Regions from separate parts of the Pantoea sp. Lu_F5_004 genome, predicted to be linked through region 2. Evidence: predicted binding sites of a transcription regulator. Region 2 holds the regulator's gene; each other region holds the start of a gene.
The links. Region 2 encodes PurR, which represses purine synthesis genes. Its sites were predicted from a motif close to CANGCAAACGTTTGCNTG; they were not measured.
Positions count from the first base shown of each region.

Region 1: the regulator PurR is predicted to act here: its motif matches at 1,107-1,124, upstream of ACR8BN_RS17725 (NCS2 family permease).
Region 3: the regulator PurR is predicted to act here: its motif matches at 680-697, upstream of purT (formate-dependent phosphoribosylglycinamide formyltransferase).

Region 1 covers NZ_CP194946.1:3,820,283-3,822,550, reverse strand. The annotation lists gene soxR (redox-sensitive transcriptional activator SoxR) at 1-158, shown strand, start outside; gene ACR8BN_RS17730 (glutathione S-transferase family protein) at 198-863, shown strand; gene ACR8BN_RS17725 (NCS2 family permease) at 1,223-2,268, shown strand, end outside.
Region 2 covers NZ_CP194946.1:2,291,367-2,293,634, forward strand. The annotation lists gene ACR8BN_RS10615 (C40 family peptidase) at 1-10, shown strand, start outside; gene ACR8BN_RS10620 (YnhF family membrane protein) at 58-147, opposite strand; gene purR (HTH-type transcriptional repressor PurR) at 429-1,454, shown strand; gene punR (DNA-binding transcriptional activator PunR) at 1,451-2,268, opposite strand, start outside.
Region 3 covers NZ_CP194946.1:1,812,836-1,815,103, reverse strand. The annotation lists gene ACR8BN_RS08345 (tellurite resistance TerB family protein) at 1-569, opposite strand, end outside; gene purT (formate-dependent phosphoribosylglycinamide formyltransferase) at 736-1,914, shown strand; gene ACR8BN_RS08335 (bifunctional 4-hydroxy-2-oxoglutarate aldolase/2-dehydro-3-deoxy-phosphogluconate aldolase) at 1,949-2,268, opposite strand, start outside.

The DNA.
Region 1 (2,268 bases), 1.5 Mb from region 2:
CCCGCCTGCGTAATGACCTGGATGGCTGTATCGGCTGCGGCTGTTTGTCGATGCGCGACTGCCCGCTGCGCAATCCCGGCGACCGGCTGGGTCAGCAGGGCTCGGGTGCGGTGCTGCTTGATCCAGAACAGGATGATAAACATCCGGATGTGGAGTGACGTCTATACTAGGGGGAGGTCAAAACACAGGGAATCATGATGATCACCGTTCACCATCTTGAGCAATCGCGCTCGCATCGGGTGCTGTGGCTGCTGGAAGAGCTGGAAGTGCCGTACCAGATTAAACGCTATCAACGCGAACCGACCATGCTGGCCCCGGAGGCGCTGAAAAAAGTGCATCCACTGGGAAAATCACCGGTCATTACCGACGGGAACCAGGTAGTGGCAGAATCAGGTGCCATTCTCGAATACCTTGAAGAGAAATATGATCACGAGTTCCGGCTCAAAGTGAGTGATGAGGCGTCGCGGCTGCAGTGCCGCTACTGGCTGCACTATGCCGAAGGCTCGCTGATGCCGCTGCTGGTGATGAAGCTCATCTTCGGTCAGATGGGTAAAGCACCGGTGCCGTGGCTGCTGCGCCCGGTCGGGGCGGCATTCGGTAAAGGCGTGCAGAAGGCGTTCCTGGATAAACAGCTTAAGCCACACATGCAGATGATCGAACAACATCTGGCTGCAAATCCCTGGTTCGCCGGTCAGCGCTTCAGTATCGCTGATATCCAGATGAGCTTTCCGCTGCTGGCGCTTGCGCGACGTGCCGGACTGGAGCAGATGCCCGCCAGCCAGAAATGGCTGCAGACTGTGCAACAGCGTGCCGCCTGGCAGCGCGCGATCGATCAGGGCGGCGAGCTTTCGCTGCCAGGTTAATTCCCCTCCTCCACTGGCGGGTCGTGTCTCATCACGGCTGCGCCGGTGCGCATCCCCCCTGAAAATCGCGTTAACTTCAGGGCGTCAGCGTTTGACGTCGGCTTGTGCCGCGTGGCTGCTGGCGACTTAAGCCTGATCTTTATGCTGAAGAATCTCCCTCTGACAGTTGAAAATGTGCCGCTAAACGCCGGATAATCGCATGCCTTTTTATCTGGCCGCTTCTGGCGGCCAACTATCTGCGGCAAGGTAAACGTTTGCCTGCCGGGTAAAACCCGACAGTGACGCCGTCTACCCGCTTATTCCAGGGACAGCGATGGTCGCAGAGCGATCCACACAACAAAAATTTTTGAGGCTCAACTATGTCAACTGAATCACGCCCGGCCAGTGGAAAACTGGACGCCTGGTTCTCGATCTCGGCGCGCGGCAGCAGTGTGCGCCAGGAGATTCTGGCCGGACTCACCACCTTCCTGGCGATGGTCTACTCCGTCATCGTGGTGCCAGGAATGCTGGGCAAAGCCGGTTTTCCCCCCACTGCCGTGTTTGTCGCCACCTGTCTGGTTGCCAGCTTTGGTTCCATCATTATGGGCCTGTGGGCCAATCTGCCGATGGCGATTGGCTGTGCAATCTCCTTAACCGCCTTTACCGCTTTCAGCCTTGTGCTGGGCCAGCACATCAGCGTGCCGGTCGCGCTGGGCGCGGTGTTCCTGATGGGCCTGCTGTTTACCCTGATCTCGGTGACCGGCATTCGAGCCTGGATCCTGCGTAACCTGCCGATGGGCGTGGCGCACGGCACCGGCGTCGGAATTGGCCTGTTTTTGCTGCTGATTGCGGCTGACGGTGTAGGCCTGATAGTGAAAAACCCGGCACCGGGCCTGCCGGTGGCGCTGGGGCACTTCACCACCTTTCCGGTAATGATGACGCTGCTGGGACTGGCAGCGATTATTGGACTGGAGAAGCGTCGGATGCCCGGCGGTATTCTCATGACAATTATCGCCATTTCGCTGCTGGGGCTGATCTTCGATCCGGCGGTGAGCTACAAAGGATTATTTGCGCTGCCGAGCCTGCGTGATGCCAGCGGTGAGTCGCTGCTGTTCAGCCTCGACATTATGGGCGCGATGCAGCCGGTCGTGCTGCCAAGCGTGCTGGCACTGGTGATGACGGCGGTCTTTGACGCTACCGGCACCATTCGCGCGGTCGCGGGTCAGGCAAATCTGCTGGATAAACAGGGCCAGATTATCAATGGTGGCCGTGCGCTGACTAGCGACTCCGTCAGCAGCCTGTTCGCGGGACTGGTGGGCGCGTCACCGGCTGCGGTTTATATCGAATCGGCGGCAGGAACGGCGGCGGGCGGCAAAACCGGTCTTACCGCGATTGTGGTTGGCCTGCTGTTCCTTGCCATTCTGTT
Region 2 (2,268 bases):
CATACGCTGAGCAGCGGAACAACCAGAAGAGAGCCGGGATAATCCCGGCTTTTTTTATTAGTGCAGAATAGCGGTAAAACTAAAGGCCACAATCATCAGCAGACAGCCCGCGGTGGTCATTAAAGCCAGTTTAAGATCGGTACTCATTGCTTCCTCCTTAGTCACACAATTAGCAGGGGTATCGCATTTTCCCACAGGGCCCGGTAAAAATCTCGTTTTATCCGTTCAGCCTTGTTAGAATCCCGCCTTTGTTGCGCAACGCGCGCAACCCTGATTCCGTTTGCGCACGTTTTCAGGCGTTTTTATTACGCCAGCGGCCTGTTTACTGGCCAGGAAAGCTGCATTTTTGCGGAAAAAACCCTGAGCAGACGCAAACGTTTAACACTACGCTTATCATAGAGTTAGATAAGCACTGGAGTCCGATTTTCATGGCAACAATTAAAGATGTGGCGAAACGCGCTGGCGTCTCAACGACCACCGTTTCGCACGTCATCAATAAAACCCGCTTTGTGGCTGAAGAGACGCGCAACGCGGTCTGGCAGGCGATTAAAGAACTGCACTACTCGCCGAGCGCCGTGGCGCGCAGCCTGAAAGTGAACCACACCAAGACACTGGGCCTGCTTGCCACCTCCAGCGAAGCGCCCTATTTCGCTGAAATTATCGAAGCGGTTGAAAATCACTGTTTTGACAAAGGCTATACGCTGATTCTGGGTAATGCGCATAACGATCTGCAAAAACAGCGCGCCTATCTCAGCATGATGGCGCAGAAACGCGTCGATGGGCTGCTGGTGATGTGCTCTGAATATCCGGACGATCTGCTGCAGATGCTGGAAGAGAATCGCAATATCCCGATGGTGGTAATGGACTGGGGCGAGTCGCGCGCCGACTTCACCGACACGGTACTGGATAATGCTTTCCAGGGCGGCTATCTGGCGGGACGCTATCTGATTGAACGCGGACACCGGGATATTGGTGCTATCCCCGGTCAGATGGAGCGTAACACCGGTGGCGGACGTCATGCTGGTTTCCTGAAGGCGATGGAAGAAGCGGGTATTCAGCCACGCGCCGAGTGGATTGTGCAGGGTGACTTTGAGCCGGAGTCAGGCTATCAGGCGATGCAGCAGATCCTGTCGCAGAAGCAGCGTCCGACGGCGGTTTTCTGTGGCGGTGACATCATGGCGATGGGCGCGATTTGCGCCGCCGACGAGATGGGTTTGCGCGTCCCCCAGGATATTTCGGTGATCGGCTATGACAATGTGCGCAACGCCCGTTATTTTGCACCGGCCCTGACCACGGTGCATCAGCCTAAAGCCCAGCTGGGTGAGAAAGCGCTGGAAATGCTGCTGGACCGCATTACCAGTAAGCGCGAAGTGTCACAAACGATTGAGGTCCATCCGACGCTGATTGAGCGCCGTTCCGTGGCCGATGGCCCATTCCGCGACTATCGCCGTTAATGCTCGCTTAACCACTCCTGATTAAGCGTTTGCGCATCACCCAGATAGCTGAGCAACCAGCCTGTCGCCGGTGATGCGCGATCCTCTGCCCAGCTGACGCAGCATGGGCTGTCCGGAAACGCCACCGGCAGCGTCAGTTCAACCAGCTCGCCACTGTCGAGCAGTGGCCTGGCCAGATGGCCCGGCACCATCGCCACACACAATCCCGCCTGCACGCACTCCAGCCCGGTTTGCCACTCCGGCACCACCAGCCTGCGCTGGTTATCCAGCGTCCATGTCATACGACGCGGCAGTGCGCGTGAAGTATCTTCCAGCACCAGGGACGGCCAGCTACGCAGCGTGTCATCATCTATCTGGCTCGCCTGTGTCAGAGGATGGTCGGGCGCAACCACGCAGCGCCAGTTAAGCGTGCCCATATCCCGGAAAGCAAAGCGTCCGCCCACCGGTATTGCCTGCGTGGCACCAATCGCCACTTCCACCCGGCCATCGGCCAGCGCATCCCAGACGCCGTTAAAGACTTCATAGCTGATGATCAGCTCCATATCGGGAAAGTGGCGATAGAAATCTTTGACCAGTTGTCGGGTGCGCTGAGGTTTAGCGATACGGTCAACGGCTATGCTTAGCTGGCCGCGCCAGCCGTTAGCCAGCTGCTGACACTGTCGCCGGGTGGCAAGCATTTTTTTGATGACGCTGCGTCCTTCCCGGACAAAATGCTCACCCGCCGGGGTCAGAACCACTTCGCGATGCTGCCGTTCAAACAGCGGTACCGCCAGCCAGTTTTCCAGCTGACGCACCGTATAGCTGATGGCAGAGG
Region 3 (2,268 bases), 480 kb from region 2:
AGCGCGGAGAGATAGCTGCGCTCCATGAAGTGATCAACGTCGATAGCGGCACAGCTCAGGAAGTAGAGCTCCAGCGCCTCCTCCTCGTTTTTCACATCGGCGGCCAGCCACTGCGGATCCAGCGGGCGGTTCATCGCTTTCTGGATCAGCTGTTCCGCTTCCTGACCGTAACCGGACTGATGAATATTCTGCTCAATGGCTGCCCGTTCCTGATCGTCAATGTGCCCGTCGCTTTTGGCGGCAAACACCAGCGCCGTCACCAGACGTTCGGCCCGCAGGTTAACCGGCGTCTGCGCCACGCCAAAGTCAGGTTCATTCTGGTGCGCTTCGCTGACCCGCTGCTTGTATTTGTTCCATAACACCGCGCCCGCAGCCGCACCGCCACCGATAATCAGCGCCTTGCCGCCATATTTTGTCAGCAGTTTGCGCGACGATTTACTGGCAATCAGCATACCGGCCAGGCCGCCCAGCGCACCCGGCGCCAGCATGTCGCTTAAGCCGCCACCCGATTTGCCCTCACCGCCCTTCTTCGTCAGTACCGACTGAATTTGTTGCAACCAGTTATTCATCATCCACTCCTTTTAAGATGTCAGTCCGCTATCCTGACGAAAAGGATGTCAGGAAACGTCAGAGCGGGAAAAGTAAGGCAAAAGGTCGCGTCAGATGGACGAAAGATGAGAACGCAAACGTTTTCGTTTATACTTGCGCGCGAATTTTGACTGCTTAGGTGAAGAAATGACGACTCTCGGAACAGCGCTGCGTCCGGCAGCAACGCGTGTGATGCTATTGGGTTCAGGTGAACTGGGTAAAGAGGTGGCGCTGGAGTGTCAGCGTCTGGGTGTGGAAGTGATCGCGGTTGATCGTTACGCCGATGCCCCGGCGATGCACGTCGCCCATCGCAGCCATGTGATTAACATGCTGGATGGCGCGGCACTGGCAGCGTTAATCGCTGAAGAGAAGCCTGATTTTGTCGTACCGGAAATCGAAGCCATCGCCACGGAGACCCTGGTTGAGCTGGAGCAGCAAGGCCAGCGCGTGGTGCCGACTGCCCGTGCCGCGCGGCTGACCATGAACCGCGAAGGGATTCGTCGACTGGCGGCTGAAGAGCTCTCTCTGCCGACCTCCCGCTATCGCTTTGCCGACAGCAAGGCGCGCTTTGATGAAGCGGCTACCGAAATCGGCTTTCCCTGCATTGTGAAGCCGGTAATGAGTTCATCCGGCAAAGGTCAGAGCTTTATCCGCGACGCCAGCCAGCTCGATAATGCCTGGGACTATGCGCAACAGGGTGGCCGCGCGGGTGCCGGACGCGTCATCGTCGAAGGGGTTGTTGACTTCGATTTCGAGATCACCCTGCTGACCATCAGCGCAGTCGATGGCATTCATTTCTGTGCGCCGATTGGTCACCGTCAGGAGGATGGCGATTATCGTGAATCCTGGCAGCCGCAGCAGATGAGTGATGTGGCGCTGCAGCGGGCACAGGATGTTGCCGCGCAGGTGGTTCAGGCGCTGGGTGGCTATGGTTTGTTTGGCGTTGAGCTGTTTGTCTGCGGTGATGAGGTGATATTCAGCGAAGTTTCGCCGCGTCCACACGACACCGGCATGGTGACGCTGATTTCGCAGGATCTGTCAGAGTTTGCGCTGCACGTGCGGGCGTTTCTCGGTCTGCCGATTGGCGCGATTCGCCAGTATGGTCCGTCAGCGTCCGCCGTTATCCTGCCGCAACTCACCAGCCAGAATGTGCAGTTTGTGAATGTCGAAGCGGCGCTGGGTGCCGGTCTGCAACTGCGCCTGTTCGGCAAGCCGGAAATCAGCGGTCAGCGTCGTCTGGGCGTGGCACTGGCAAGCGGTGACAGCACCGATCAGGCGATTGCGCGTGCCGTTGCCAGCGCAGCAGCGGTCACGGTTCAGGGGTAAAGGTGTGCGGTGAGCAGATGCTCACCGCCATAACTTACTTCGCGCCTTCAACAGCTTCGCGTGCCAGGCGGGTGATACGATCCCAGTCGCCCGCTTCCAGCGCGTCGTTGGGTACCAGCCAGGAGCCGCCGATGCAAAGCACGCTTTTCAGCGCCAGATAGTCACGGTAGTTCGCCGGAGAGATGCCGCCGGTCGGGCAGAATCGCACCTGAGGGAAGGGTCCGCCAATCGCCTGCAGCGCTTTAACGCCGCCGTTCGCTTCTGCCGGGAAAAACTTGAACTCGCGCAGACCGTAGTCCATACCGGTCATTAACTCAGAAACGGTGCTGATGCCGGGAATCAACGGCACCGGCC